2 regions of the Arthrobacter sp. BL-252-APC-1A genome follow, and region 2 is predicted to be linked to the other one. Evidence: predicted binding sites of a transcription regulator. Region 2 holds the regulator's gene; the other holds the start of a gene.
The links. Region 2 encodes HrcA, which represses chaperone genes, less so after heat shock. Its sites were predicted from a motif close to TTNGCACTCGNNNNNNNCGAGTGCNAA; they were not measured.
Positions count from the first base shown of each region.

Region 1: groL (chaperonin GroEL) is a predicted target of HrcA. The motif match lies at 11,471-11,497, and genes of this name have one in related genera.

Region 1 covers NZ_VULS01000003.1:483,234-504,449, reverse strand. The annotation lists gene FYJ28_RS07440 (aldo/keto reductase) at 1-26, opposite strand, end outside; gene FYJ28_RS07435 (CHAD domain-containing protein) at 166-1,080, shown strand; gene FYJ28_RS07430 (antibiotic biosynthesis monooxygenase family protein) at 1,113-1,415, opposite strand; gene FYJ28_RS07425 (MFS transporter) at 1,605-3,170, shown strand; gene FYJ28_RS07420 (LLM class flavin-dependent oxidoreductase) at 3,167-4,249, opposite strand; gene FYJ28_RS07415 (lipid II:glycine glycyltransferase FemX) at 4,441-5,517, shown strand; gene FYJ28_RS07410 (threonine/serine exporter family protein) at 5,806-7,392, shown strand; gene FYJ28_RS07405 (siderophore-interacting protein) at 7,410-8,255, opposite strand; gene FYJ28_RS07400 (uracil-DNA glycosylase) at 8,289-9,080, opposite strand; gene FYJ28_RS07395 (DUF3263 domain-containing protein) at 9,248-9,556, shown strand; gene FYJ28_RS07390 (LytR C-terminal domain-containing protein) at 9,594-10,208, shown strand; gene FYJ28_RS07385 (cold-shock protein) at 10,397-10,600, shown strand; gene FYJ28_RS07380 (TM2 domain-containing protein) at 10,696-11,262, opposite strand; gene groL (chaperonin GroEL) at 11,648-13,285, shown strand; gene FYJ28_RS07370 (sensor histidine kinase) at 13,431-14,909, opposite strand; gene FYJ28_RS07365 (response regulator transcription factor) at 14,913-15,623, opposite strand; gene FYJ28_RS07360 (DNA repair helicase XPB) at 16,451-18,097, opposite strand; gene FYJ28_RS07355 (helicase-associated domain-containing protein) at 18,090-20,525, opposite strand; gene FYJ28_RS07350 (hypothetical protein) at 20,566-20,892, opposite strand; gene FYJ28_RS07345 (cold-shock protein) at 21,133-21,216, shown strand, end outside.
Region 2 covers NZ_VULS01000001.1:519,873-529,314, forward strand. The annotation lists gene FYJ28_RS02415 (PhoH family protein) at 1-154, opposite strand, end outside; gene FYJ28_RS02420 (GerMN domain-containing protein) at 562-1,482, shown strand; gene FYJ28_RS02425 (16S rRNA (uracil(1498)-N(3))-methyltransferase) at 1,498-2,274, opposite strand; gene dnaJ (molecular chaperone DnaJ) at 2,290-3,429, opposite strand; gene hrcA (heat-inducible transcriptional repressor HrcA) at 3,521-4,534, opposite strand; gene FYJ28_RS02440 (DUF3097 domain-containing protein) at 4,699-5,541, shown strand; gene FYJ28_RS02445 (DUF4870 domain-containing protein) at 5,682-6,107, shown strand; gene hemW (radical SAM family heme chaperone HemW) at 6,151-7,380, opposite strand; gene lepA (translation elongation factor 4) at 7,377-9,230, opposite strand.

The DNA of each region.
Region 1 (21,216 bases), on a different contig from region 2:
GAACGGCCAAGCTTTACGTAGCGCATCGGGTTCATGGGCCTGGCCTCCAGAACGTTCGGCGGCGGTATTCCAGCCGTGGGGCCGGTAAAGCCGATGCTACGGCGGCCCCGGTCTCCGGGTACAGGGGTCTAGCCCGGCTCGGGCCTCCCGGACCTATACTGGGCCATGGCTTCCGCTACCGACCTCCCGGCCGCTGATACACGTGCACTGACTGGAACAGCGGGCGGGGTCCTGATGGCCTACCTGCAGGCGCAATACGCGGAAATGCTCAGCCAGGAGCAGCGGCTGCGGACAGAGGAGCCGGAGGCCGTGCACAAAATGCGTGTCAGTACCCGCAGGATGCGCTCGGTACTCGCCAGCTACCGCAAAATGCTGCACCCGGAGTCGGCAAACGGCATTCGGGATGAACTCAAATGGTTGTCCCAGCTCCTCGGTGCCGCACGCGATGCCCAGGTAATGCGCCACCGCCTGCAGGAACTCCTCGCTGCGCAGCCGGAGTTCCTGGTCAAGGGGCCGGTTTCGGTGAGGATTGACGAGGAGCTGCTCGGAGACTATTCCGCTGCGCTCGCTGCCATCCGCCGGGGACTCGACTCCCCGCGCTACGCCGCGCTGGTGCGGGACCTGGGTGTGCTCGTGGCCGCTCCCCAGCTGACCGGCCGCGCCGAACGGCCCGCAGCCAAAGCGGGGAAGAAACTGGTTCGGAAGGACCTGCGGCGGCTGAAAAACCGCGTTCGTGCCGCCAAACAGGAAACCGGGGGCGCAGCACGGTCAGAGCTCCTCCACGAGGCACGCAAGGATGCCAAGAGACTTCGCTACGCAGCAGAAGCGTTCGTGCCCGTTGGCGGCAAAGCTGCCGAATCAATGGTGGAAGCGGCCGAAGGCATCCAGAAGGTGCTGGGAGAGCACCAGGACAGTGTGGTCACCCAGGACCTGCTGCTCCGTCTGAGCCGGCGTCCAGGCCGGGGAGGCGGCGGCTTTACCTACGGACGGCTGCACGCCGTGGAGGAGCAGCGGCTGAAGGCAGCGGAAAAGCGTTTTCGCCGCCTGTGGAAGGGCTTTGCCGGAGCGCACGGCTGGTAGCCGGCGCCCCGGGTGGCAGTCCTGCTCCAGTCTTAGGCAGCGGTGTCCTTGATAACGGTGTAGGAAGCGACGGCGTTGGGTGCCTGCATGCCCGGGGCCTGGTCATCGGAGTGGGATGCCTTGAACGAGTCAGACTTCAGCCAGGCCAGGAAGCTCTCCTTGGAATCAAATTCCATGGTGGAGAGGTAAGTGTTGGAGGAACCTTCGGGACGCATCAGCGTGCTGCGTCCGAGCCCTGGAACTCCCTCAAGATGCGCCATGCTGTCGATGAAGGCCTTTTCAAAGGCTTCCGCGGTATCCGGCGTGATTTCCAGGGTATTGACTACCACATACATGTTTGGGGCATCCTTTCAGGAACACTGGTGCCTTGGGCAACCAATTTTGGTGACACGCTGTCAGGATACTCCCTTCGCGCCTTCGCTCTGGACGCCGCAGACCGCCGCAACCTACTCTGCCAGTGAGCGCTCGCGCCGGTTTGGGGCACCATCCCGGCAGCGCAGCGCCGCCACTGACGGAGGAATCCGATGGAATCTCCCTGGGCGCCGCTTCGCAGTAAATGGTTCCTGGTCCTCTGGCTGGCGCAGCTGGGCTCCAACATTGGCAGCTGGATGCAGACGGTGGGAGCACAGTGGTTCCTGGTGGAGACCGGCGCCAGCCCGGTCCTGGTGTCCTTGGTGCAGTCTGCGTCCCTGGCGCCGGCTCTCCTGCTTGGGCTGGTCGCCGGTGTGCTGGCTGATGCCTTCAACCGCCGCCGCCTGATCCTGGGGAGCAACCTGTTCGCTGCCGGTGCCGGCTGCCTGCTGACGGGAATCGCGGCACTGGGGCTGCTGGGGCCCGATTCCCTGCTCCTCTACACATTCCTCATCGGCTGCGGCGTAGCCCTGAGTTCGCCGGCCTGGCAGGCGGTCACCCCGTCGCTGGTGCCCCGCGAGCAGATCCGTTCTGCCTCCGCTCTGGGGTCCGTAGCGGTAAACACCGCACGGGCAATCGGGCCCGCCCTGGGTGGCCTGCTGGTCTCGGTGGCCGGCCCTGCTTTTGTGTTCGGCGTCAACGCCGTGTCCTTTATTGGTACGGCTCTGGCGGTGTTCCTCTGGCGCAGCGCACCCCAGAGTCCTGAAGACCGTGAACATTTTGGCGAGGCCATGGGTGCGGGGGTGCGGTACATCCGGGCAGCTCCGCGCATCCGGCGGATCCTGCTGCGGTGCATCCTCTTTATGGTTCCGGCCAGCGCGCTCTATGCGCTCCTGCCCGTTGCCGTAAACGGGCACCTGGGCCTGGGGTCCTCCGGATACGGTCTGCTGCTGGCAGCACTTGGAAGCGGGGCAATCCTGGGTGTGGTGCTGCTTTCAAGGACCCGCGCACTGCTCAATGACACAGCGCTGCTGGGTGCGTCCGCGGCGGTGTTTGCCGCCGCGGTCTTCTCCGCGGGGTACCTTCCGCCCCTGCCGCTGGGCCTGTTGCTGGTGCTGGCGGGCATGGCGTGGATCAACACGCTCTCCACCCTGAACAGTGCCATGCAGCTAACGCTGCCCGAATGGGTCCGTGCACGGGGACTCTCGGTCTACCTGATGGTGCTCACCGGCACCCAGGCTCTTGGGTCGGTACTTTGGGGCTCGCTGGCCACCGCCTACGGTTACGCCCCCGTACTGGCGGCCTCCGCCGTCGTGCTCCTGCTCGTTGCGCTCAGCGTCCTGCCGCTTCCCCTGCTTCCCGGAACCGGGAAACTGGACCGCAGCGTTCCGGAACCGGACCTCGGCCTGGAAGTCGAGGCGGAGCCCAACCCCGGGGACGGGCCCGTGACCATCCTGGTGGCCTACGAACTTGAGCCCGGCAAAGCATCCGAGTTTGTGGAGTCGATGCGCGAGGTCCGGCTTTCCCGGCTGCGCACCGGTGCGACGACGTGGGAGCTGGTCCACTCTGTCACGGACTCCCGCCAGTTCAGGGAGATCTACGACGTCCCAACCTGGCGGGAGTACATGCGCCAGGAACACCAGCGCCTCACCGGTGCGGACCGGCAGAACATTGAACACGCAGCGTCCCTCGCGGAGGAGGAACCGCGCACGCGCTGGTTCCTCCCCACCTCGGTCTAGTCCTCGGCCTCCGCCAGTGCTGCCCGGACCCTTGGGGCCACTTCGGTGCCGTACAGCTCGATGCACTTCATAAGGTTGGCGTGCGGCAGGGTGCCCAGGCTGTACTTCAGGTCGAACCGGGACAGCTCCAGTGTTCGTGCCGTGCGCGTGATCTTGTCCGCAACCGTTTCCGGGGAGCCGATGAACAGGGCTCCGTCCGGTCCGGCACCGGCCTCGTACTCGGCCCGTGTGACAGGGGGCCAGCCCCGTTCGCGGCCGATCCGGTTCTGCATCTGGGCGTAGTGCGGCCAGGCTTCGTCGAGGGCCTGTTCGTCAGTAGCGGCGATGTAACCGGGGGAATGCGCTCCGATCGGCAGGGACGGCTTGCCGAATTCCTTCAGCGCCCGCTTGTACAGCGATACGAAAGGCGTGAAGCGCGCGGGTTCCCCTCCGATAATCGCCAGCATCAGCGGCAGCTCATAGTGCGCCGCGCGCACCACTGACTGCGGGGTACCGCCCACTGCTATCCAGGTGGGGATTCGTCCGTGCCCGGTCTGCGGGTACACCTGCACGCCGCGCATCGGAGGGCGGATGCTGCCTTCCCACGTGACCGGCTCTTCGCCCAGCAGGCGGGTGAAAAGATCAAGTTTCTCTTCGAACAGCACCTCGTAGTCCGCTAGGTCAAAGCCGAACAGCGGGAAGGATTCGGTGAAGGAGCCGCGGCCCAGGATTACTTCGGCCCGGCCGCTGGACACGGCGTCCAGGGTGGCGAAGCGCTCGTAGACCCTGATGGGGTCATCGGAGGAAAGCACGGTCACGGCGGAGCCGAGCCGGATGCGGCTGGTCTGTCCGGCAATTGCCGCAAGGACGGTTTCAGGCGAGGTCACCGCGAAGTCGTCGCGGTGGTGCTCTCCGATTCCGATGAAGTCCAGGCCCACGGAGTCGGCCAGCACGGCTTCAGCCACCACATTGCGGATCACTTCATGCATGGGCAGCTTCGCTCCGTCCGCCGCCTGCGTCACGTCTCCGAACGTGTCCAGTCCCAGTTCAATCTGCTGTGCCACTACCGCCGCCTTGTCGTCGTAAATATGCGTATGCATCTATTGTTGCGCACAACCGCCGCAGTGGCCGGGCTATTCCCGTGCCCGGCCGGGCGGCGTCCGTCCGGCGCGCCGGGGATCGGCCGTGCAGGGTGCCCCCCGCCCGGCAGATAGACTTGGAACGGCCCGGAGCCGGTGCTCCGTGCGGGGGCGGAAGAACGATCCACCAACCGAGGACTAGTTGAGGAATTTTGCGAGACTTTAGTGCACGCCTGGCCACCGCCGAGGAGATTGCGGACTGGGACAAGCTGGTTCAGTCCAACCCAAACGGCGGCAACGTCCTGCAATCAGCCGCTTACGCCGAGGTCAAGTCACACCACGGCTGGAACCCTATCCACGTTGTGTTCAGCTGCCCGGAATACACCTCCTACAACCTGGTCATCGAGAAGAAGGTTCCCGTCCTGGGCAGCCTCTGGTACCTCATCAAGGGCCCTGATGCAGCTGCTCCAGAGGACGTGCCGGCCATGGCCCGGGCGCTGGGCCGGTTCATCAAGGAAACCCGCCGCCGCGTCTTCGCGCTGAAAGTGGAGCCGGACATTATTGACGGTGACGACATCCGGGAGCTCTTCTCTTCCGCCGGCTTCGTCAAGACGTTCAACCTGCAGCCGAACGACTCCACCGCTCTGCTGGACACCACCCCGGACACCGAGCAGATCCTCAAGAACATCTCCTCCCGCGCCCGCAATGCGGTCCGCCGCGCCATCCGTGAAGGCGCCGACGTGCGCCGCGTGGAGCCCACCGAGGAAAACATGCGGGCCATGTACAAGCTGATGAGCCACATCGAGGACCGCTCCGATGCCCGGATGCGCTCCTACGAGTACTACCACCGGTTCTGGTCCAACTTCGTGGCCGCCGGACAGGGCCGCTTCTACTTTGCGTTCGACGAAGACGGCGAACCCACCGTTGGTGCCTTCGTCATCGCCTATGGGAAAAAGGGAACTTACAAGGACGGCGGGTCCAAGCCGCGCCGCAAGCAGTACGGTGATTCCCACCTTGTGCAGTGGACCGCGCTCACGGAACTCAAGGAAGACTTCGGAATTGAGGAATACGATTTCTGCGGCACTCCGCCCAGCAGCGAGCTGAAGAACAAGGAACACCCGCACCACGGGCTGGGACTGTTCAAGACGAGTTTCTCCAAGACCGTCACGGACTTTGCCGGGTGCTGGGACCTGGTGCTGGACCCGCTCCGGTACCGGATCTGGAACACCATCGGGGAACGGGTGACGCGCCAGATTTACTGGCGTCGCCACCACCAGCCGTTCTACTAAACCGCATTCACCAGGAGGGAAGCAGGGGTGGACACCGTGGATAACGACGACGACCGCCGCAAGCCTGCGCCCGCGAACGATCCGGTCGTGGGGTTGATTCCCATCATCAAGGTGCCCGAGCGCCGCGAGGGGGAGAAATCCAGGAGGCCGCCGGCAGCTGCACCGGGTGCCCCGGTGGAGGGGCCAGGCGCCAAGACGCCCGCAGCAGGCCTGCCCGCGGTGCCCGGAACCGGCGGAATCCGCAGCACTAAGCCGAAGCCCCCGCCTGCCACTTCCTCGGTTCCCAGGATGCCGAAGGGTTCCTCCAAAGCCGCTGCGGCACGCAAGGCTGGTGAGGCCAGGGCCGGCGACCCCAAAGCAGGGCGTCCTGCCGGCACTGTGCCGCGGACCGGTAAGCCCAGGGCCCGCAAGACGACCCCCCGCCAGCACAGTCCCTCGGCCGCGCAGCGGACGGATTCATCCTCCGCTGCAGCCCGGCGCGTTCTCCGCAGGCTGGTGCAGGGCGAGACTCCGCCCACGCAGGCCATGTCCATCGTGGAGCGGCTTGCCGGCAGTCCGTACGCCAACCCGCGGGTACGCTCCGGCGGCCCGGACGCCAGTGCCCGAAAGACCCTGGACCTGGCACTGGGCATGGCGGAGACCATGTTCCGTTACGGGGCGGGTGCCCTTGAAGTGGAAACCGCGATGATCGCCGTCACGGCCGCATACGGCCTGGAGAGCATCGAGGTGGACATCACCAATCAGTCCGTCCTGCTCAACTATTCGCCCAAGGACCAGACACCCATCACCGTGATGCGTGTGGTGCGTTCCTGGACCAACAACTACGCCGGGCTGGCGCTGGTCCATCGTCTGGTGACGGACATCGTGGACGGTAATGTCACCCGTGCGGAGGCATCGCAGCAGCTAAACGCGATTGTCCACAAGCCCAAGCCCTTCCCCCGGTGGGCCGTTACGGCCTCAGCCGGGCTCTTCTCTGCAGCCATCGTCGCGTTCATTGGCGGCGGGCCACTCGGTTCGCTTGTTGGCTTCGTCAGTACGATCCTGGTGAGCCTGCTCCAGCGGGTTCTAGGCCGCTGGCGCGTTCCGGATTTCTTCACTACGGCGGCGAGCGGGTTCCTGGTAACCGCGGTCGCCATGCTGTTCTGGTGGCTGGATGCCACTGACGTGGCCGACGTCGATATGGCGCCTGGAATCGTCGTAGCGGGCGGAATCCTGCTGCTGCTTCCCACGGGTCGTCTGGTTTCCGCGGTGCAGGATGCCATCAACGGCTTCCCTGTCACTGCCGCGGGCCGTTTCCTCTCCGCCTTCCTGACCTTCGGCGCGATTGTGGCGGGCATCGCCGTCGCGCTGGTCGCTGGAGCCCTGGCCGGGATGCCGCGCCTGGAAGTGACCGAGGTGGCTTCCTCCCAGTACCCGTTTGCCGTGACCGTCCTCGCACTGGCCGTTGCCCTGGCTACGATCAGCATCACCGAACAGTCGCCGGCGAACCTGGTGCTGCCAACAGTGCTCATTGGAGCGGGCGGGTTCCTGGTGTCCGTCGCCTCCGAAGCGGTCGGAATCGGGCCCCGGCTGACTCCGGCGATCGCCGCGATCGTGATCGGCATGGCCTCACGCATCGTGGCGCTTCGAATGGGGGCCCCGCAGCTGGTAATCGCCGTCCCGGCGATTCTGTTCCTGTTCCCCGGACTAAGCATCTTCCGCTCGATGTACGGGCTGAGCATTGGACTCGAGGACATTTCTAACGGGGTGATTGGCCTCTTCAACGCACTGACCGTGATCCTTGCGATTGCGGGGGGAGTGGTCTTCGGCGACAACCTGGCCCGGCCGCTGACCCGGAACCTGAACGGCAACGACCGCCGTAACCGACGCCGCTAGCGCAGGGGTGCGCGGGCTTAGAGGATCTTGCCGATGGGGGTGCGCTTCTCTGCCTGGAAGGTGTCTTCCGTGCGGCCGTCGGCCCAGTAACCGGAGAGCGAGACCCGGCTGCGGTCAAGCTTATGCCGGTTGAAGAATATGTCCCGCAGCCCCTTCATCGCCTCACGCTCGCCGTGGGCAAACACCTGCACATCGCCCGGATGCCAGGGCAGGGCGTCGACGGCGGCGATCAGCAGGTTACCGGTGGGCTTGGCGCCGCCGCGGTACAGCCAAGTGACTACTACACCGGCGGGGGCGGTTAGCGGGAGCTCATCAGCGGGACCGTCAACTTCAATAAATGCGTGTCCGACGGCGCCTTGGGGCAGGGCTTCAAGAGCAGCGGCAGTGGCCGGCAGGGCTGATTCGTCTGCTGCGAACAGGTACCAGTCCGCTTCGGGATCCGGTGCGAAACCGCCTCCCGGTCCGCCGAACGTCAGGACGTCTCCCGGCTGGGCGTTCTCGGCCCATGGGCCGGCAAGGCCTGCGTCTCCGTGCACTACGAAGTCCATTGCCAGTTCCCGCCGGGCCATGTCCACCCAGCGGACGGTGTAGGTGCGCGAGACAGGCCAGTCCTCACGTGGTGTCTGCTCCCTCAGCGTCTCCAATGAGACGGACCCGTCCAGCGGGCGGCCGTCGCGGCCAAACCAGATCTTGCAGTACGCGTCGGTGCTCTCACTCGGAGTGAAAGTATCGAAGCCAGCGCCCCCGGCAACGATGCGCACCAGATGCGGCGAGAGCTGCTCGCGGCGCAGCACAGTCATGGTGTGGGTTGGCCGTGCACGCCGGGCCGGAGCCGGAACGCGGGTGGCAGGGGCATCAGGCATTGCTGTGTCTCTCCTTGACTTGCGGTAGTTCCTCTACCGTACCCCGGGCAGTCTCCAGTCAATTGGTGAAGCTCCCTGCTCCCGCAGCAGGGCGTTAACCCTGCTGAACGGACGTGAGCCGAAGAATCCCCTGGACGCGGAGAGCGGACTGGGATGCGCGGACTCGATCCGTGCCGTCGTGCCAAGCAGCGGTGACAGCGCCTGGGCCTGGCGTCCCCACAGAACAGCTACGAGCGGTGCAGGCGACCCGTCCGCGCGCCGGCGTGCGGCAAGGGTGCGGACAGCAAGTTCCGTGATGGGTTCCCAGCCCAGGTTCCGGTGGGAGTTTGCCTGCCCGGCGTCCACGCTCAGGGCACGGTTGAGCAGGAGGACACCTTGGTCTGCCCAGGCGCTGAGATCACCGTGCGCCGCAGGCTCTATCCCAAGGTCGTCCTTCAGCTCCCTGTATATGTTCACGAGGGAACGCGGCAGCGGCCGTACCGTGGGGGCGACGGAAAAGCTGAGCCCGACGGCATGTCCGGGTGTGGGATAGGGGTCCTGGCCAATGATGAGGACCTTGACCCGTTCCGCCGGGAGGGCAAAAGCACGCAGGATGCTCTCAGGCGGCGGGAGGATGTGCGTTCCACTCCTGCGGCGGCGCTCAAGTTCATCACCGATGCTGTGGAGCCGGGCAGCCTCGGGAGCCAGTGCCTCTGCCCAGTCCGGGGCCATGAGGTCCGCCAGGGAGCTGCCGGTTGTGAACGGGACGGGAGTCTCCGGTGCGTTCGCGGCGGCAGAAGCGGCGGCGTCGAGGTCAAAGAGGGTGGGTTCAGGACTGCTGTTCACCCTTCCAGTCTTGGGCATAGCGGGCCAGGATCCCAGCCGGAGTGCGGCAGCGCTTGAATGACAACGGTGTTATTCCGGTTTACGATTACAGGTGGAAGCACACTCTTTACCCAGGCCATGCCCTTTTGCGCCTGTGTCCGGGTACAGCAGGAAACGGGGACCATAGATTGGCAGGATCAGCCGAAGCCGCGGCGTTTTCACTCGACGGTGCGGTCGATCCCCAGAGTCCCCTCAGCGAACGGGACCAGCAAATGCTCGCCCTTGAGCGCTCGTGGTGGAAGTACTCCGGTGCAAAAGAGCAGGCCATCCGCGACTTGTTTGGCATGTCGGCCACGAGTTACTACCAGGTCCTTAACGCCCTGATCGACACCGAGGAAGCACTGGCGCACGATCCCATGCTGGTAAAACGCCTGCGTAGACTGCGTACTACACGCCAGCTCGCGCGTACCGCCCGCCGCATGGGCACGGACGCCTAGGGCAATTCCCCTTATACCAAGGACAGACAACGCAGCCATGAGCCAATACCCCAGGGATGAGTTCGATAAGGTCCCGGAGACCTCGACCCGCCAAGGCGTTCACCGTGAGCGGTTGATTCCGGCGCGCTCCAGCGGTGTTGGCCTCATCATTACCGTGGGTGTCCTTGCCCTCCTCGTGGGTCTTGCCGCGTACTTCGTCCTTCCAAGGCTCGGCATCGGCGCAGACAGCAGTGCCAGTCCCGGGGTGTCCGAGTCGACTAATCCCGCTGCGGAAGAATCCCAGGAGCCGCAGGAGTCTCCGAGCCCCAGTGTTTCGCCCTCTCCTGCAGAGACCCCAACCCCGACTCCCACTCCCACTCCGACCCCGGAGGCCGTGCCGGCGGATAAGACGCAGCCTGTTGTTGTGCTGAACGCCAGCGGCATTTCCGGCCTCGGTGCCGGGATCTCCGGCCGGATCGGTGCTGACGGGTGGACCACTGCCCAGGTGGGCAACTGGGCAGGCGCGCCGCTCCAGACATCCGTCATCTTCTACAACGGTGAAGCGCAGCGGGTCAATGCTGAGGAGCTCTCGGCACTACTGGGCATTCCGACAATTACGGACTCTCCCGAGTTCTCCTTCGTCACCGTTGTGGCGGGACCGGGCTTCCAGTGAACCTCCGCGCACGGACCATTAGTTAAGACTCAATAACTATCCTCTTTTCCCCGGGGTGCGCCGTTCTACGCGTGGTTAGAGTAAGGGCCAGCCGTTTCGGGACGGCAGGTAAACCACCTTGCCGTTCCGGTTCGGCTGCTGCCGTGGAACACCATCGCGGGAGTGGAGCCGAAAAGGGGAGAAAGAGAATGGCGCAGGGGATCGTCAAATGGTTCAACGGAGAAAAGGGCTACGGCTTCATCACTGTTGACGAGGCCAAAACCGACGTATTTGTCCACTGGTCTGCAATCCAGTCCGCCGGTTACCGGACGCTGGAAGAAGGACAGAGGGTGGAATTCGAGATAGGTGAAGGCCAGAAGGGGCCGCAGGCCGAGGACGTCCGGACGGTCTAATCACTAACCAGCACGTCCTGCCCGAAAACGCGGTGAGCCGGTGTCCCTGAGGGGCATCGGCTCACTCGTCTTCGGAAGCGCTTGGGATCCGGCGCTTACTCCCGGAGGGGAACCCCGCGGGAGTCAGTCCGGAAGGACTGGGCCCCGGCGAGAATCATGATTCCTTCGACGAAACCCCAGATGGCACCGAAGCCGAAGGTGAAGAAGGTGACAAGGAGCTGCACGACTCCCAGCGTGGTGTACCCGAGGTAAAAGCGGTGTATCCCCAGCCCGCCGAGGAAGATCCCCAGCAAGCCGGCCGCAAGCCGGGACTTGGGTTCGGGGAAGCCGTAGTACGGTCCGGCGGCGCCCTGTGGATATCCCTGCGGGTAGGCGCCGGGCGGAGGGACCTGCTGATAGGGCCCGGGGGCCTGGGATTGGTGGTACCCCTGCGGGGGCTGCTGGTATCCGTGCGGAGCCTGCTGGTATCCCGGCTGCGGTGCCTGCTGATACCCCTGTGGTGCTTCCTGGTAGCCGGGCTGCTGCGGATCGTACTCCCCCGGGGGTTTGCCGTATGGAGGCGGCGGGGGAGTGGCACTGGCGCCGTGCGCCTGGGGTGCAGGGGTATGTTCTCCGCCGTTTTGCTCGGCAGAAGAATCGTTCGGGGGCTGGTCGGTCGCCATGGCCTGCTCCTGGAGTTTGTCGTTAAGCCACTGCCTGCAATCGGAGCAGGGGGCACAACCTCCAATCTACGCTTGCGGCGCGGGCTGCGGGGGTATGACCCGGCGGTTTCTCCGCGCTTTCCTCAGCCAGCCTCCGATCAGGGCGCTGCGCCGGTCACAGGGGCGCGTGACTGCTTGCACTCAAAGGTTGGGAGTGCTAATTATTGAGTTAGCACTCTTGCGGACTGACTGCTAAGTCAGCGGCGTTGAGTGAACCAGCAAGCCACTGGGGTGAGGGATTAGGGATGCGCGTAAAGAGATCGTGCTCCTGCTCCCGTCCGTCGCGGGCACTCCAGCCAGGAATGCAACACCCAAGCATGACTGTTCCGGAAGGACGATAGCCGTTATGGCCAAGATCATTGCATTTGACGAAGAGGCACGCCGCGGCCTCGAGCGGGGTCTGAACACCCTCGCCGACGCCGTCAAGGTCACCCTCGGCCCGCGTGGCCGCAACGTCGTACTCGAAAAGAAGTGGGGTGCCCCCACGATCACCAACGATGGCGTTTCCATCGCCAAGGAGATCGAGCTGGACGATCCCTACGAGAAGATCGGCGCTGAGCTGGTCAAGGAAGTTGCCAAGAAGACGGACGACGTCGCAGGCGACGGCACCACCACGGCAACCGTCCTGGCACAGGCACTGGTCAAGGAAGGCCTGCGCAACGTTGCTGCCGGCGCCGATCCCCTGGGCCTGAAGCGCGGCATCGAGAAGGCAGTTGCGGCTGTTACCGCCGAGCTGCTCGCCTCCGCGAAGGAAATCGAGACCAAGGAGCAGATCGCCGCTACGGCTTCCATCTCCGCCGGTGACCAGCAGATTGGCGACCTGATCGCCGAAGCACTGGACAAGGTGGGCAAGGAAGGCGTCATCACCGTCGAGGAGTCCAACACCTTCGGCCTGGAGCTCGAGCTCACCGAGGGCATGCGCTTCGACAAGGGCTACATCTCCGGCTACTTCGTCACCGACGCAGAGCGCCAGGAAACGGTCCTCGAAGACCCGTACATCCTGATCGTGAACTCCAAGATCTCCTCGGTGAAGGACCTCGTCGCTGTCCTCGAGAAGGTCATGCAGTCCGGCAAGCCGCTGCTGATCATCGCCGAAGACGTTGAAGGCGAAGCCCTGGCTACCCTGGTGGTCAACAAGATCCGCGGCACCTTCAAGTCCGTTGCCGTCAAGGCTCCGGGCTTCGGCGACCGCCGCAAGGCCCAGCTCGCAGACATCGCCATCCTCACCGGTGGCCAGGTCATCGCCGAGGAAGTTGGCCTTAAGCTGGAGAACGCCACGCTGGACCTGCTCGGCAAGGCACGCAAGGTTGTTGTCACCAAGGACGAGACCACCATCGTTGAAGGTGCTGGCGACCCCGAGGAGATCGCCGGCCGCGTCAACCAGATCCGCGCTGAGATCGAGAACTCCGACTCCGACTACGACCGCGAGAAGCTGCAGGAGCGCCTGGCCAAGCTGGCCGGCGGCGTCGCAGTTATCAAGGCCGGTGCCGCTACCGAGGTCGAGCTCAAGGAACGCAAGCACCGCATCGAAGATGCAGTGCGCAACGCCAAGGCAGCTGTCGAAGAAGGCATCGTTGCCGGCGGTGGCGTAGCCCTGATCCAGGCTGGTCAGAAGGCCTTCGCGAACCTGGTCCTGGAAGGCGACGAAGCTACCGGCGCCAACATCGTCAAGGTTGCCATTGACGCTCCGCTGAAGCAGATCGCCTTCAACGCCGGCCTCGAGCCCGGTGTTGTGGTGGACAAGGTCCGCGGCCTGGCTGAAGGCTTCGGCCTGAACGCTGCCACCGGCGAATACGAGGACCTGCTGGCTGCCGGCGTCAACGACCCGGTAAAGGTCACCCGTTCCGCACTGCAGAACGCGGCATCCATCGCCGGCCTGTTCCTCACCACCGAAGCCGTTGTTGCTGACAAGCCCGAAAAGGCTGCACCGGCAATGGGCGGCGGAGACGACATGGGCGGCATGGGCGGTATGGGCGGCTTCTAAGCCCCTTCCGCAGCCGGGTTTCTGCCCGGCCTGCACAACCCCAAACAGGAGCGCGGTACCCCCGGGTACCGCGCTCCTGCGTGTTTGAAGCGAATGACGAGAATCGGTTTACCGGTGATCGAAGCGAGTCGGAGGAGGTGGCGGCCTAAGGCCCGCCCGGGTGTTCCTCATTGTCCGGGTCCTGGTCCGGCGAGCCATCGGCCGGGATGAACGGCAATCGGATGGACATGGTCGCTCCGCCGCCCTCCGTTTCGGTGAGCCGAACGGTGCCGTCGTGCTGGGCTACCAGGGCTGCGACGATCGCAAGGCCCAGCCCCGTACCGCCCGTCTCACGGTAGCGGGACGAATCAGCCCGGTAGAAACGCTCGAATACCCGCGCAGCGTCCTCTTCGGAGATGCCGGGGCCATGGTCCCGGACTTCAAGTACGGCATCCATCCGGTTGTGGATCACTGGTGCCACACCGACGGCTACTTCGATGGGACTGCCGGGCGGGGTGTAACGCAGGGCATTCGTCATCAGGTTGGCCACCACCTGCCGCAGCCTTGCTTCGTCGCCCATGGTCGGTGCGCTGCGCGGGGAATTGCCGTCCAGGCCGATCACCCGGATCTCCCGGTCAGGAGCGCTGGCCCGGGCATCAAGTGCTGCATCATTGCCCAGAATCATCAGGTCCACCGGCTGGTACTCCAGAGGGCGCTGCTCGTCGACCCGGGCAAGGGTCAGCAGGTCTTCGACCAGCTGGCCCATGCGTTTGGCTTCGCTCTCAATGCGGCCCATGGCCGCAGCAACGTCCTCAGGTTTCTGCAGGGCACCCTGGCGGTACAGTTCGGAAAAACCCCGGATGGTAACCAGCGGAGTCCGCAGTTCATGCGAGGCGTCCTGGACGAACCTGCGCATCTTTTGCTCAGAGGCGGTGCGCGCTGCGAAGGCCGTTTCGATGTGGGCCAGCATGGCGTTGAGGGAACGTGAAAGCCGGCCGATTTCGGTGGCAGGGTTGCCCACTTCCACACGGCGGGAGAGATCACCGGCGGCGATGGCGGCCGCTGTCTTCTCCACTTGGCTCAACGGCCTGAACTGGCGGGTCACGGCCCAGTAAGCGATACCGGTGGCGCCCAGTGTCCCGAGCAGACCCACCGAGAAGACCAGCGAGGCCGCCTCATCCACCGTTTCCGCAACTGAGTCCAGGGGGACGGCGACGGCGATCGAGCCGGGGAAATTGGCTATGTGGAAGACCTTCACCCGCCAGCCCTTGCTGCCCGGGGCGGTACCGGGGACGTCGAATCCGCGGCCGCCCAGGGCATCCACGTCCTCAGACGTGAGCGGGTCGATGACGGGGGTGTCGAAGGTTGGCTCCGAATGGGTTTCCGGACCGTGCGTGCCGTCTTCGTTGAGGTACAAACCGTAGAAGCGGAACAGGGACGCGTCCGTGCTTGCGCTGCCTGAGACCAGATACCGGGAGATCGCCCCGGCGTTGTCCTGGATATCGGTGTCCAGCCGGCTGATCAGGATCTGGCGGAGCACATAGATGGTTGCCAGTCCGGTGATGGTAACCGTCACGACCATCAATACGGCCATGATGACCACCAGCTGCGACCGCAGCGAGGCGGACTTCCAGCGCCGGAGCAAGGCTTAGCGCTTCTCCGTCGTACGCAGCAGGTACCCCACGCCGCGCTTGGTCTGGATCAGTGCCGGCGCATCGGGGCTGCGGTCAATCTTCCGGCGGAGATAGGAAATATAGGACTCCACGATCGACGCGTCGCCGTTGAAGTCGTACTCCCAAACGTGGTCCAGGATCTGTGCCTTGGACAGCACGCGGTTGGGATTGAGCATCAGGTAGCGCAGCAGCTTGAACTCGGTGGGGGAGAGCTCGATCGTCACTCCGCCCCGGCGCACCTCGTGGGCGTCGTCGTCGAGCTCCAGGTCTTCCACGCGGATGACGGCGTCGTCATCGTCAAGCGGCTGGGTGCGGCGCAGGACGGCGCGGATCCGTGCCACGACCTCATCCAGGCTGAAGGGCTTGGTTACGTAGTCATCCCCGCCCACGGTGAGGCCGGTGACCTTGTCCTCCGTGTCGTCCCGGGCGGTGAGGAACACTACCGGGAAATGCCGTCCGGCGGCACGCAGGCGGCGGGTCAGGGTGAAGCCGTCCATATCGGGAAGCATGACGTCGAGTACGGCGAGGTCGGGGCTGTGTTCATCCACCGCGGCCAGTGCCTCGCGGCCGTTACCCGCAGCGACGACGTCGAAGCCGGCAAAGCGCAGCGACGTGGAGAGAAGCTCACGGATGTTGGGTTCGTCATCGACAACAAGGAGCCTGGCCTCAGGAGCAGATTTAGTCACGTGTCCTAGTTTCTAGCATTTGGCTGATGGTTCCCTGAATGCTAACTCAGCGTCTGCTGGATGAATAGCGGGAACTGCAGTCAGCTGGGGACACGCTTAGAGGGTGAAGTTGGGGATGAATGGCTGCTTTCGGAGGACCACCGGGAGCCGGGACCGGGGAGCATGGTTTGTAAGCAAAGTGCAGCTGAACCGGCGAAAGGGAACAAGATGCTGGGAACGACACCCGGGCCCAGGCAGCTCTCTCTCCGGCATGCGGGAACCGAAACCGGCACGCCGCCGACAGGCAGCCGGCCACCGGCCGGCGACCCGGCACCGCGGGACGCAGCCGCACCCGGAACAGCAGCAGAGCGCAGCAGGCCGCTCCCGCGCAGTGGCCCAATGCTGCAGGAGCGTGGTTTTTCCTGCTCCGTCCGGGCCGCGCACGAGCGTGAGCGGGGCAGCAGCGGCGTCGTCGAGCGCGTGCAGCAGCCTGGCGCGGGAGAGGACGAGCGGATTCGGGCGCGGGGGGCCCGGGACTACGGCGAAGTGCGGCATGTGGCTGGATCCGGCTCGGCGGGACGTGGATGCCCGAAGCCGCGCTGAAGCGCGCCCGGAAGCAGTTTCAAGATATCCGCTGCCAATCCCGGGGCGCTATTATGTGACGCCGTCCCAGGTGTGTGAGGCGGGCAGCCGGATGAGCCAGGAACTCTGTTCCTGGGGGCGTCAGGATCCTGTGAAGGCGGAAACGATGTCGCGGTACGCCATTCCGGAGGTCACCGGCTCAAGCGTGGCATGTTTCTCGTCGGGATAACCAGCGCTGGGCCGATGAAGAGGCGAATTGAAGGGAGCTAGGCGGGCTTTTCGATGTCCGCGGCGTCCTGGATGGAGTAGGCGTAGCCCTGCTCGGCGAGGAAACGCTGCCGTTTGGCCGCGAAGTCCTGGTCCAGGGTGTCCCGCGCGACGACGGTGTAGAAGTGAGCAGCCCGGCCATCTGACTTCGGGCGCAGCAGGCGGCCGAGCCGCTGGGCTTCCTCCTGGCGGGAGCCGAAGGAACCGGAGACCTGGATGGCCACCGAAGCTTCCGGCAGATCGATGGAGAAGTTGGCAACCTTGGACACAACCAAGGTCTTCAGTTTGCCTTCGCGGAAGTCGTTGAACAGCCGCTGGCGTTCCTTGACCGGCGTTCCGCCCTTGATTACGGGTGCGTCCAGCCGCTCAGCCAGCTCATCCAGCTGGTCGATGTACTGCCCGATCACCAGGATCTGGTCGCCCTCATGCCGGCGCACCAGGTCCTGCACCACCTTGGACTTCGTTTCCGAAGTCGAACACAGACGGTACTTGTCCCCGTCCTCGGCCATGGCATAGGCAACCCGTTCATCCCGCGGCAGGTCCACCCGCACCTCGATGCACTCGGCCGGGGCGATATAGCCCTGCGCCTCGATGTCCTTCCAGGGAGCGTCGTACCGTTTGGGGCCAATGAGGGAAAAGACTTCGCCCTCGCGTCCGTCTTCGCGGACCAGGGTGGCAGTCAGGCCAAGCCGGCGCCTGGCCTGCAGATCCGCTGTCATCCGGAAGATGGGTGCCGGAAGCAGATGCACCTCGTCATAGATGATCAGGCCCCAGTCATTGGCGTCGAGCAGTTCAAGATGCGGGTAAAGCCCGCCGCGCTTGAGGGTGAGCACCTGGTAGGTGGCGATGGTGACGGGACGGACTTCCTTGACCGCACCCGAATATTCGCCAATCTCGTCTTCGGTAAGCGAGGTCCGCTTGAGCAGCTCATCTTTCCACTGCCGGGCCGAGACCGTATTGGTGACCAGGATCAGCGTGGTGGTGGAACTGGTGGCCATCGCTGCGGCACCAACGAGTGTCTTGCCGGCACCGCAGGGCAGCACAACCACCCCGGAGCCGCCGGCCCAGAAGTTCTCGGTGGCAACCTTCTGGTAGGGCCGCAGTGTCCACCCATCGTCGTTCAGGAGGATCGGGTGCGGGGTGCCGTCCACATATCCCGCAAGGTCTTCAGCCGGCCAGCCCAGCTTCAGCAGCAGCTGCTTGAGCTGCCCGCGCATGGCGGACTGGACAACTACGGTCTCACCGTCGATCCGCGGCCCAAGCAGCGGCTGGATCTTCTTGGCGTGAAAGACCTCTTCAAGCACGGGGTAGTCATTGGTGCGCAGCACCAGTCCGTGCTGGGGGTCTTTCTCCAGCCGCAGCCGCCCGTAGCGGGACATGGTCTCTTCGATGTCCACCAGGAGGGTGTGCGGCACGGGAAAGCGTGAATAGGTCAGAAGCGTGTTCAGCACCTGCTCGGCGTCCAGCCCCGCGGCACGTGCGTTCCAGAGTCCCAGCGGGGTGAGGCGGTAGCTGTGGATGTGCTCCGGTGCGCGCTCAAGCTCCGCGAAAGCGGCAATCGCGTGCCGCGCTTCCACAGCCTGGGGATGGTCCACTTCCAGCAAGATGGTCTTGTCGCTCTGGACGATCAACGGTCCGTCAACCATGTGCTGGGCTGCCCTCCACTATTTCCACATCCATTATCCGATGTATCGACACTACGCGTTCAACGTCCCTGCGCGGATCGAAGACCCTTACCCGGCCTTCACTTACGGAAAGAGGAACGAAGATCTCCTGCCGTTCATTCCCCTGGCTGTCCACAACACCCATTCGGACCGAGGACTTGGTCCGAATGGCCTTGCGCAGCGTTTCCAGCCCTACCAGCGGAACGGATTCATCTCCCTTTGGCGCCACCGCGGGTCCTCTCCCGCGGAGGGCCGCCAGCTGCGCTTCAAGGTCGTCCTCGCCGAGTTCCCACTGGTTTATCCGGGTGGGGGAGGACGACGGCGCCGGCACGGGCGGGCGGGCGTGGGAACCGTTCGCTTCGCGGGCGCGTCCTTCCATGACCGGGGAGTAGCCCAGATCGCGGATCGCCAGGGCGAGCTCCTGCGGAGTAGCGGCCGAAGAGATCACAGTGGGTGCAATCCTCGTCAGTCCCAGTGCCCCGGCACGGGGGTCTGCCATGAGTGCGTTCAGCCCGGTTTCGTCGTCACTGCGAAGGTAGGACCAGGCTGCACCGATGCGCAGCCGCCCGTGCCGTGCTGCCGTGTCCTCCACCAGATAGCGCAGCGGCTGCGGGACCTCCGTGGCCGAATAGTGGGCCAGGAACTCAAGGATCGACGCCGCATCCATGTCAGCGTCCAGGGCCCGCCGGACCGAATTCGCGGAGAAACGGTAGATGGTCGCTGGTCCCTGCCCCTCGGCGTCGGCCACCAGGGAAAGCTGGCGGGCCACCTTTGGCTCCAGGTAACCGGGGGCAACCGCGGTCAGGTCCGCCTGCAGCAGGAAGGAGCTCAGCGGTTCGGGAAGTGCCTCCCGCAGCCTCGCCGCGGCGCGGTCAAAATCTCCGGCGGCAACGGCGTGCCCCAGCTCGGTCAGGGCGCCGGACCCAACCAGTCCCAGCTGGGCGGCTTCCTTCAACATGCCCGGAACCAGGCGGGCGAACCGGCGCTGCAGCCGCGGCTGGTGCCAGGTCAGGGCACCGATCAGGTCTTCGGCGTCGTAGGCTCCCGAATGTGCTTCCTCAAGCGACTCAGCCGCAGCAAGGGAAGCGAACATCTCCAGCATCCGGCGGCGGACAAGCGGTGCATCGGGACGGGAGAGTTCCCCCGCCAAAGCGTTGACGGAGCCGCCGCCTGGAAGCGGCGCACCGATAAGTGACGGCGCCCGTTCCGCGTCCAGCCAGGCTTTCACCAGATGCTGCCACTGCAGCTCGCGGTCCAGCGTGGGCCAGTCTGTTTCCGCGGCGCCCCAGCGGGACGTGGCCGCATCCAGCACGAGGAGCCCGGACAGTGCCGAGAGCTCAAGGAGCCAGGCAGTGGCCAGTGCATCCAGCCGGAGGGCATCGGACACCCGCCTGACTTCCCGGACGCCGACGCCGCCTGAGCGCAGGGTCCCCACGGGTGCTTCGGCTGCCACTGCCAGCAGTTCGGTGACCAGCCGGAGTGTTTCCGCCACGGCACCGTACGCGGCGTTATCCCGCAGGTTGTGGGGCACCGGGCGCGGAGTCGGCGGAACAGGATCCAGCTGGAAGTCCGAGACGATTACGTGCCCCCGGGACGCCTGGCCAACCGGCCGCGGCAGCTCCACATGCAGGGCGTCCAGGGGGACAAGGAGACCATGCGCCACCAGCCACTCCACAGGGGTGGGGGACGGATTGTCCAGCACCGCGCGGCTGATCGCAGCCTTGCGGGGGATGGTTCCCACCGGCGAGTACTTGAACCGGCGCAGCAGGTCGTGGGTCTGGGGCGGGGCATCGGCCAGCAGTGCTTCCCAGCCGGCGGGGTCTGACACCAGATGGTGGAGGGAATGGGCTGCGGTGGACGGCGTATCTGCTTTTTCAATGGGCAGCCCGCGCTGGCGCAGGCCTTCGACAATGCCAACGAGGCGCTGACCGAACTCAGGCTGCTGGGCAGCGAGCGTTGAATAAGGGCGTCCCAGCCCTGCCGGGTAGGCGCCCAGTGCTTCACCCAGAACCGAAACCGGGAGATAGAACTTGCGTCCGGCGTCGGCTTTTGGTGCACCGGGATGAGGTGTGGCGCGGCGCAGCAGGGCCAGTGAATGCAGGTAGCTCAGGATCACGTCCAGGGACTTGATTGTCGATCCGGAGATGGAGGCCTTCAGCCACGAGGCCGTTGTGCTCAGGTGGGAGTCTTCGTTCGTTGTCAGGTCCAGGGCTTCCAATACCTGGAGCTGTGGTGCCGTGAGTTTTTCAAGCACGCGCTGTACGCTGATGCGCGTAGAAGCGCGGGCGGCCAGGGCCTGGAAATCCGGTACCGGAGGCAATGCCAGATCCGGCCGGGCGGTAAGGAGCTCACGCAGTTGTTCGTCACTGCGCGCTGCAAGGTCTTCGGCCAATGCTCGGATCGCGGACATCGTCCAATACGTTACCCGAGTGGGACCGAAAACAAACGGGTTAGCCTCGGCGCCGCCGCACGATTGAGTCAATTACCAGCCCGGCCATCAGCAGGAAAGCTATGGGCAGGGCGTAAAACGCCCCGGCGGCGAACCCGGGCCAGATGACTTCTCCGCGGAATGCTTCCAGCAGGAGCGCGGCAAGGCTGCCAACACCGGCCACAGCCAGGATGCCGGCCAGCACGGTCATTACAACCCTCAGCGGTGAACGCTTGGAATGCACCGGAGCTGTACCGGCGGTTGCAGTGAGTTTTTCCCCGCCGATGCGGGGGGTGGTTTCGCGGCCGTTTGAGGCGGCGTTTGCGGGGTTTGAACCCAAGTGCTCCATGGTCTTTAACGCTAACAGCTAAAAATCCGTGAACCCAAAGCCGGGCACGCCGAGGATTAGGGAGCTCGGGATATTCTAATGGGAAGACTCTTCCCCGTAGTATCTCAACAGGCATCCGCCGCCCGCATGATCCAGTGCTGGCATGGAAGCGGCCGGATGACTACGCGCGGATGTACCACCCTTTCATCACGAGATGCGCTCGAGAGACTGCATCCCACAGCAAAGAACGAGGTAAGCGAAGTGCCCATCGGCAAGGTCAAGTGGTTCGACACTGGCAAGGGATTCGGATTCCTGGCCACTGACGACGGCCAGGAAGTCTTCCTG
Region 2 (9,442 bases):
GGACATGGAGATTAACCTCCGGGAAGGAGGTCTCGATGATTTTCAGGGCCTCGTCGTTGGCCCCCAGTGACTGGACCATATGCTCAGTTGAGTCAAAGACGATCGTCTGCTGGTCCTCGCGGATGGTGCCGATTCCTGCTGAAGTTTCGGTCATATATGCGGCCCCTCGGCCTCTCATCGCCCCTTTTGGAAGACTGGATTCATATTTGGCTGCGCCTGGCCCTCGGGGGCCTTCGGTAAACAGTGTGCACAGCCTACTTAATTCTACCGGATCGGCACGTCTGTGCGCCGGACTTCTTCGCTGCAGGCGCATATCCGGACTGCGGCCGCCCCTGCAGGAACGGGCTGTGTGACGTGTATTACAGCGTATGTCTCGGCTTGGCATCGTCTGGGTCTCAATCAGGTTTCAGTCCCGGCACAGAACCATCAAGTCCCGGTTTTGGGTTGTTCCGCTGTGCCAAGCTGGATGGCATGCTCCGGACGGGAACCGCCCCGCCGGTTCCCCCACGCACCGTCTGCGTCTCCGGACACCAGGCACCAGTAACGGAAGGCAGGACAGCCATGACCAGGCAGCAGAATCGCCGCTCAGGCCGCACCCGCCTTTTCCTGGCGGCGGCCGCGGCACCGCTTTTGCTCGGCTCCTGCGGCGTGGTGGCTGAACTGCCCACCACCAGCATGCCCAGTTCTTTCGGTGCAGCTTCGGCGACGGAAGACCATCCAATGGCGGTATCGGCACCGGCAGAGGAGACAGCGTCCAAGGTGGTTATGCCGGTGTACTGGCTCGGCCTCAACGGTTCTGACGTCCAGCTCTACCGGGAATTCCTGCCCTCCGAAAACACCGGTGACCCGATCGGCGAGGCCGTGCACGCCATGACGGCAGCTACTCCCCGTGACGCTGACTACTTCACGCCGTGGGCGGCGGCATCAAAGGTTACTGCTTCGATTTCCAGCAAGAACGTCATCACCGTGGATATCACCTCTGATGCGTTCAAGCCTTCGCTGGATGCCGGCATGGCTCACCGCGCCGTGCAGCAGCTGGTGTACACGGCCACTGCTGCTGCAGCCAACGCGGGCCTGACCGCCGCCGGATACAACACCAGCGTTGTGGTGCTGGTGGACGGCAAGGCGGGCTACCAGGCTTTTGGCCACGAAGACCTTGAACCGGCCCTGGAGCGGGACAAAACACTCCCGGCGCCGATCTGGATTATCAGCCCCCAGGAGGGTGACGGCGCGGAAACGTCCGTCACGGTCAGCGGCTCCGCGGTGGCGCGCGATGAACAGCTGTCCTGGAGCGTGGACCGGGTCCTCAACGGACGTCCGGAATCCCAGCCCCTGAAGTCCGGTAACATCCAGCTCGACGCGGAAGCCGGTGAGACGGCAATGTTTGAGGTGGTTGTTGAACTCGAACCCGGGGAATACAACCTGCGGGTCTTCCACGGCAAGGGATCGAACGAAGATTCCAAGCGGATTACGGTCTACTAAACCGGCGGGCGGGACCTATTCCCAGCGTCCCAGCAAATGGTTCAGCAGCACGAGCGCGGCCGGTCCTGCGCTTGAAGAACGCAGGACGTGCGGTCCAAGCCGAACCGCTACTGCTCCTGCTGCACGCAGCTCCTGAAGTTCAGCGGGGCTGATGCCCCCTTCCGGTCCCACAACAACGGCGACGGAGCGGACGCGTGCCGCCGGCAAATCATCTCCGCTGCCGGGAGTTTCCAGCGCCAGGGACAGGGGCATGTCTGCCTCTTCGTGCAGGACCAGGACAAGGTCCATTCCTGCCAGGCGGGCGGCCAGGGACTTGCTGTCCGCGGTGTCCAGCACCCGGGGAATCCGGGACCTGCGGGACTGCTTGGCCGCCGAGGTGACTACGGCACGCCATTTTGCCTGGCCTTTGGCAGCCTTTTCCGCCCGCCAGCGGACGATACTGCGTTCAGACTGCCACGGAAGGACTGCATCCACTCCGAGTTCGGTTGCGGCTTCGATGGCCTGTTCATCCCGGTCGCCCTTGGCCAGAGCCTGCACGAGCGTGAACTCATACTGCGGCTCGGGTTCTGACTCCGCTTCATGGACATCGATTTCCAGCAGGGCAGGATCTGCCGACCGTACTGTCCCCCGCAGCCTCCGCCCGGCGCCGTCGACTATGTCAACGTCCTCACCCGGGGAGAGTCTCTTGACTGCAACCGCATGCCGCGCCTCCGGACCAGTCAGCGCAAAGACGCTTCCCGGTCCGGACGCTGCCACAAGTTCGGGATCGCCGAAGAAGATCGGATTGGTCATGTGAGGCGCCGATGCCTAGTGGTTGCCCAGGCGGTCGCGCAGCTTCGCGAAGACTCCGGCGCTGTTGCCTCCGGACACCCGGCCCTCGGCAAACTGTTCCCCGCGGAGTTCGGCAAGGCGCCGCAGCAGCTCTTCCTGCGCTGAATCCAGCTTTTGCGGGGTTTCGACCTGGACGTGCACCAGGAGATCGCCGCGGCCGTAGCCCCGAAGGTGCGTCACGCCGAGCCCCTTGAGGGTAGTGACTTCACCGGACTGGGTCCCGGCCTTGATATTGATCTCGCGTTCGCCGTCGAAGGTTTCCATAGTGATGACCGTGCCCAGGGCAGCGGCTGTCATGGGCACCGTCAGGGTGGCGTGGAGGTCATCGCCGTCGCGCATGAATACCGGATCAGCGTTGACACGGATCTCAACGTACAGATCACCCTGGGGTCCGCCGGCGGTGCCGGCTTCACCCTGGCCGCTGAGCTGGATGCGGGTTCCGGTGGCGACACCGGCGGGAACCTTGATGGTCAGGGTGCGGCGGCTGCGGACGCGTCCTTCACCCGCACACTCATGGCAGGGGTCCGGAATGACCGTGCCGAAGCCCTGGCAGGAACCGCAGGGTGCGGTGGTCATGACCTGGCCCAGGATCGAGCGCACGGCACGCTGAACCTGTCCGCTGCCGTGGCAGATGTCGCAGGTGCGCGGCGAGGTTCCGGGCTGGCAGCAGGAGCCTTCGCAGGTGGGGCAGAGCACGGCAGTCTCGACGTCGATCTTCTTGTTGGTGCCGAAGACGGCATCCTTCAGGTCGATGCGTACGTTGATCAGGGCGTCCTGGCCCCGCCGGGTACGCGAGGCCGGTCCGCGCCCGCCGCCGGGCGCTCCTCCGCCGAAGAAGGTGTCGAAGATGTCCTGGAACCCGAATCCCTGGCCGCTGAAGCCGCCTCCGAAACCGTTGTCCGTGCCGTTTTCCTGGCCGGTGGTGTCGTAGACGCGCCGCTTCTGCGGGTCCGAGAGAACCTCGTAGGCGTGGGTAACAGCCTTGAATTCGTCCGCGGCGCCGGGAGCGGTATTCACATCCGGGTGCAGCTTGCGGGCAAGCTTGCGGTAGGCCTTCTTGATTTCTTCGCCGGTGGCATCCCGGCTCACGCCGAGTACCTGGTAGTGATCACTCACTCGTGCACATCGCTTCCTGTGTTGCGTGCCCCGCCTGGCGGGTTCTCTAGTCATGCAGGCAGCGCCCGGAGGGGCTGCCGGTCTCTGGGGGTCAGGTGTTCAGGACCCGGGAAAGGTAGCGGGCAACGGCTCGAACCGCCGCCATGGTGTTGGGATAGTCCATCCGGGTGGGACCGAGGATTCCTACCATAGCGGAAGCGTCCGGCCCGTACCCAGTAGCTACAACGGATGCCTCGGACAGGGAGCCATAGGGATTCTCTGAGCCAATCCGCACCGAAACGCCCCTGGCATCCTGTTCCATCTCGGACAGCAGACGAAGCATAACCACCTGCTCCTCCAGTGCTTCCAGGATGGGCCCGATTGTCAGCGGGAAGTCACCGGTGGCCCGGGCCAGGTTGGCTGTGCCGGCCATGACCATCCGGTCTTCCCTGTTGATTCCGGCAAGCTGTTCCAGGCTTTGCCCAAGCGCCTGGGCAACTCCGCGCAGCTGCACCGGAACGGTGGCCACTGCATCCGTGAGGTGGGAGGTGATCCTGGTGAGGGTGGTTCCCGCCAGTGCCTGCAGGAAATGCTGACGAAGTTCGTGCAGCGCCTGTTCCGTCACCGGCCCCGGCACGGTGATCACCCGCTGCTCTACCCGTCCGGTTGTAGAGATCAGGACCACGAGCACCTGGGCAGGCGCCAGCAGCACAAATTCAATGTGCCGTACCTTGGCGTTCCCCAGGTGCGGATACTGCACGACTGCCACCTGGTTGGTCAGCTGCGAGAGCAGGCGCACCGTCCGGTCAAGGATGTCGTCAATGTCCTCTGCGCCTTCGAGCAGGGTTTGGATGGCCCGCCGCTCGGCAGCCGACAGCGGCTTCAGGTCCGAGAGCTGGTCGACGAACAGCCGGTAGCCCTTATCGGTGGGGATTCGCCCGGCGGATGTGTGCGGAGCAACGATCAGGCCCTCTTCTTCGAGGACAGCCATGTCATTGCGGATTGTGGCAGAGGAGACACCAAGGTGGTGCCGTTCCACCAGGGCCTTGGAACCCACGGGTTCCCGGGAATGCACGTAGTCTTCAACAATGGCCCGGAGCACCTCGAGCCGGCGTGGTTCGCTCATGGTTTTCCCTCCCTCGCTGACTGACTCCCGTTCCGAGTTGCTGGCTTAGCACTCGGCATACCTAAGTGCTAAGTCTAATACCTTCCGCTGCCGTTGTTAGCATTGAATCTTCCGTGCCTGCACCCAGCGCAGGTGCTCCTCCCCGTCTCCAGGAACGAGGTTTTATGCCCAGCTACCAGTGGGGGCCGCAGGACATTTCCGCTCCGGCCCGAAAGGCACTGCGGCAGGTCGGCGCCGAGAAGGGCCTGGTTCTCGAGGAGGTCCAAACCGGGTGGGTAGGTGCGGTCATCCGTACGGAGAAGTCCGGCGGAATGCATGTGGTTGTTCTCGAGGACGCCCGCGGACGCACCCGCTCCTTTGAACTCGGCTTCGGTTTCCTCCTCGAAGGGGAACCCGTGGAAGTTGTTCCCCCGCTCAAGGCCGCCGCTCCTGCCGCACGGCGTACCGCTTCGGGATCGGTCGCCGTCGAAGATGTACGTGCCCGCACGGCCAGGGCATCCAGGATCTGGGTGGAAGGCAAGCACGACGCCGAACTGGTGGAGAAGGTCTGGGGAGATGACCTTCGGATCGAAGGCATCGTCGTCGAGCCCCTCCACGGCGTGGACGATCTTGCTTCGGTGGTGCGGGACTTCTCCCCCGGACCCGGCAGGCGCCTGGGCATCCTGGTGGATCACCTGGTTGCGGGATCCAAGGAATCAAGGATTGCGGCAGAAGCCATGAAGGTGCCCGGCGCCGCGGGGAACGTACTTATTGTCGGCCACCCATATGTCGACGTGTGGCAGGCCATCAAGCCGGACGTCATCGGCCTGCGGGCCTGGCCGGTAGTACCGCGCCATGAAGACTGGAAGACCGGGATCCTGAAGGGACTTGGCTGGCCGCACCGCGACCACACCGACGTCGCCCTGGGCTGGAAGAAGCTGCTTGGTTCCGTCCGGACCTACGCGGACCTGGAGCCTGCCCTGCTGGGACGTGTGGAAGAGGTCATCGACTTCCTGACCGTGCCCTGATCCGTCCGTAGCCGGGCGGTTCCCGCGCGGCGCGCAGGAACCGCCAGTGCCCGTTCCCGCGCCGGAACCCAGTACCCTTGTCTAACAACAGGTTCCCGCGGGGGCAGCCCTGCGTCATCTGAGAGTCAAAGGAATAAACCGTGTCCAACCCACGCCCGAACCATCCGCAACCGGAAAACAACGGTTCACCGGCGCGCCCGGACTACCAGGGCGCACCGGCAAACGCCCTCCCGCTGACAGCCTCGGAAGACCGGCAGTGGGCAACACTGTCGCACTTCGGCGGCATCCTCGGCTTCGTTCCTTCGCTCATCATTTACCTGGTGTTCCGCGACCGCGGGCCGTTCACTGCACAGGAATCCAAGGAAGCGCTGAACTTCACACTGCCTCCCACCATCCTGGCGCTGGTGGCCTGGCTGCTTTCCTTTATCCCCGTAGCGGGTGGCTACTTCGCCATCCTCAACGCGCTGATCTGGATTGCCGTTGCCGTCTTCTCCGTCATAGCCGGAATTGAATGCAACCGGGGCCGCCCGTACCGCTACCGGTTCAACCTGCGCCGGATCCGTTAGGCAGCCGGGAACCCGCTGCCGCTGCAAAAGCGCCGGGGTTTCCCTAGGGCAGCAGCCGGCGCACCACAGCGTCGGCCAGGAGCCTGCCCTTCAGGGTGAGCAGTACCGTGCCCGCCATGGCTGCGCGGGGCTCCACCAGACCGTCGGCGATCAGTCCGGCAATCTCGTGCCGTCCCTCCGGCCGCAGCACCTCACGTGGCAGGCCTTCGGCCAGCCGGGTGCGCAGCATAACGTCTTCGAGGTAGCGGGTATCCGCATCCAGGGTTTCGCGCCCGACGGCGGGCGACTCCCCCGCAGCAATCCGGCCGGCGTAGGCCGAGGGATGCTTTGCATTCCACCAGCGGACTCCGCCCACGTGCGAGTGTGCCCCGGGGCCGATGCCCCACCAGTCATCACTGCGCCAGTAGGCGAGATTGTGCCGGCAGGCATCCTGCGGTGTGCGAGCCCAGTTGCTGACCTCGTACCAGTGCAGCCCGGCCGCGGCGAAGAGCTCCTCCGCCAGCAGGTATTTGTCCGCGTGGTCGTCGTCGTCAATCGGCGGGACCTCGCCGCGGCGCATGCGCGCGGCCAGCTTCGTGCCTTCTTCGACGATCAGGGCGTAGGCCGAGATATGGTCCGGCTCGTAGCTCAGGGCTTCTTCGACCGAGTGCTTCCAGTCAGCCAGTGACTCCCCCGGCGTGCCGTAGATCAGGTCCACGCTCACCTTCAGGCCGGCGTCGCGCGCCCACTGCACGGCCTGCGGAACGCGGGACGGCGTATGGGTGCGGTCCAGCACGGCAAGCACATGGGGCACAGCTGACTGCATCCCGAAGGACACCCGGGTAAACCCGGCGTCGGCCAGCAGCTGCAGGGACTCGGGCGTCACGGAATCGGGATTGGCTTCCGTGCTGACTTCAGCCCCGGGCGCCAGGCCCCACTGCTCGACGGCGGTGCCGAGGATGGCGGCCAGGTCTTCAGCGGGAAGCAGGGTTGGGGTGCCGCCGCCGAAGAACACAGTTTCGATCCGGCGTTCCGGGATTCCCGACGCCGCCAGCGCCTTGGCGGCAAAGCGGACCTCCTGCTGTGCAGTCGCTGCATAGGCGTCCTGGGAGGCACCTCCGCCGAGTTCAGTGGCGGTGTAGGTGTTGAAGTCGCAGTAGCCGCAGCGAACGGCGCAGAACGGAATATGGACGTAGAGTCCGAATTTCCGTTCTGCAGCCGCGGCTGCTGCGTCGGGCGGAAGGAGTCCGTCCTTTGGCGCGGGATCCCCGAGGGGCAGAGCGCTGGGTGTCACTTCTTGGATTTGTCCTTGGACTCGTCGGATGACAGGGCGGCCACGAAGGCTTCCTGCGGAACTTCCACGCGGCCAACCATCTTCATGCGCTTCTTGCCTTCCTTCTGCTTCTCCAGCAGCTTGCGCTTACGGCTGATGTCGCCGCCGTAGCACTTGGCAAGCACGTCCTTGCGGATCGCGCGGATGGATTCGCGGGCAATGATGCGCGAACCGATGGCAGCCTGGATCGGGACCTCAAACTGCTGCCTCGGGATGAGTTCACGCAGTTTGCCGGTCATCATGACGCCGTAGGAGTACGCCTTGTCCTTGTGGGTGATTGAGCTGAACGCATCAACCTGCTCGCCCTGGAGGAGGATGTCCACCTTGACCAGGTCGGCAACCTGCTCGCCGTCGGCCTTCCAGTCCAGGGAGGCGTAGCCGCGTGTCTTGGACTTGAGGACGTCGAAAAAGTCGAAAACGATCTCGGCCAGCGGCAGGCGGTACCGGATTTCCACCCGGTCTTCGGAGAGATAGTCCATGCCGCCCAGGACGCCGCGGCGGGACTGGCACAGCTCCATGATCGCGCCGACGAATTCGCTCGGCGCCAGGATGGTGGCCGCAACCATCGGTTCGCGGACCTCTTTGATCTTGCCCTCGGGGTACTCGCTGGGGTTGGTGACCGTGACTACCTTGTTGTCCTCGAGCGTCACCTCGTACTCCACGTTCGGGGCAGTGGAGATCAGGTCCAGGTTGTACTCGCGCTCGAGCCGCTCCCGGGTAATTTCAAGGTGCAGCAGGCCCAGGAAGCCAACGCGGAAACCGAAGCCCAGCGCCGCGGACGTCTCGGGTTCGTACACCAGCGCGGCGTCATTGAGCATCAGCTTTTCCAGCGCGTCACGCAGCACCGGATAATCCGCGCCGTCGATGGGGTACAGGCCGGAGAAAACCATGGGCTTGGGATCGGCATAGCCGGGAAGCGATTCAGCTGCCGGCTTGTTCAGGTTGGTGACGGTGTCGCCCACCTTGGAGAGCCGCACGTCCTTCACACCGGTGATCAGGTAGCCCACCTCGCCGACGCCCAGTCCCTTGGACGGGGTGGGTTCGGGAGAGCTGACGCCGATTTCCAGCAGTTCGTGGCTGGCACGGGTGGACATCATCTGGATGCGTTCGCGGGGCGACAGCGAACCGTCGATTACGCGTACGTAGGTGACCACGCCGCGGTAGGTGTCGTACACCGAGTCGAAGATCATCGCGCGTGCCGGGGCGTCCGGGTCACCTACGGGCGCGGGAATGTCGCGGACAATCTTGTCCAGCAGGGCTTCGACGCCCACACCGGTCTTGCCGGAGACCTTCAGTACGTCCTCCGGATCCCCGCCGATCAGCTTCGCCAGTTCCTCGGCGTACTTCTCCGGCTGCGCTGCCGGCAGGTCGATCTTGTTCAGGACCGGAATGATGGTCAGGTCGTTTTCCATCGCCAGGTACAGGTTCGCAAGTGTCTGGGCCTCGATGCCCTGCGCTGCGTCCACCAGGAGGATGGCACCTTCGCACGCGGCCAGCGAACGGGACACCTCATAGGTGAAGTCCACGTGGCCCGGGGTATCGATCATGTTCAGCGCGTAGGACTCGCCGTCGACTTCCCACGGCATGCGCACGGCCTGCGACTTGATGGTGATGCCGCGTTCGCGCTCGATGTCCATGCGGTCCAGGTACTGGGCCTTCATGTTCCGGTGCTCAACCACACCGGTCGACTGAAGCATGCGGTCGGCCAGGGTGGACTTGCCATGGTCGATGTGGGCGATGATGCAGAAATTCCGAATGATCGCCGGATCCGTCGCGGCAGGCACCGGTGAGAAGCGGGCCAGAGGTGACACTGTGGCGGTTCCTTTACTGTTTGCATGGCTTCGGCACCGTCCCGGGTGCGTGTTTGCACCGGATGCGCCGCTCGCACGCAGGGATTGTACGAAGTGGGAGTGGTTTCTAAGTTAACAGTCTCCCACGTTTACCCCGCCGGACCCGAACTGTTTGCAGATGCCGGGCCGTCCCTGCCTGCGGGACGAGACACCTAGGATGGCGGCATGGCTTT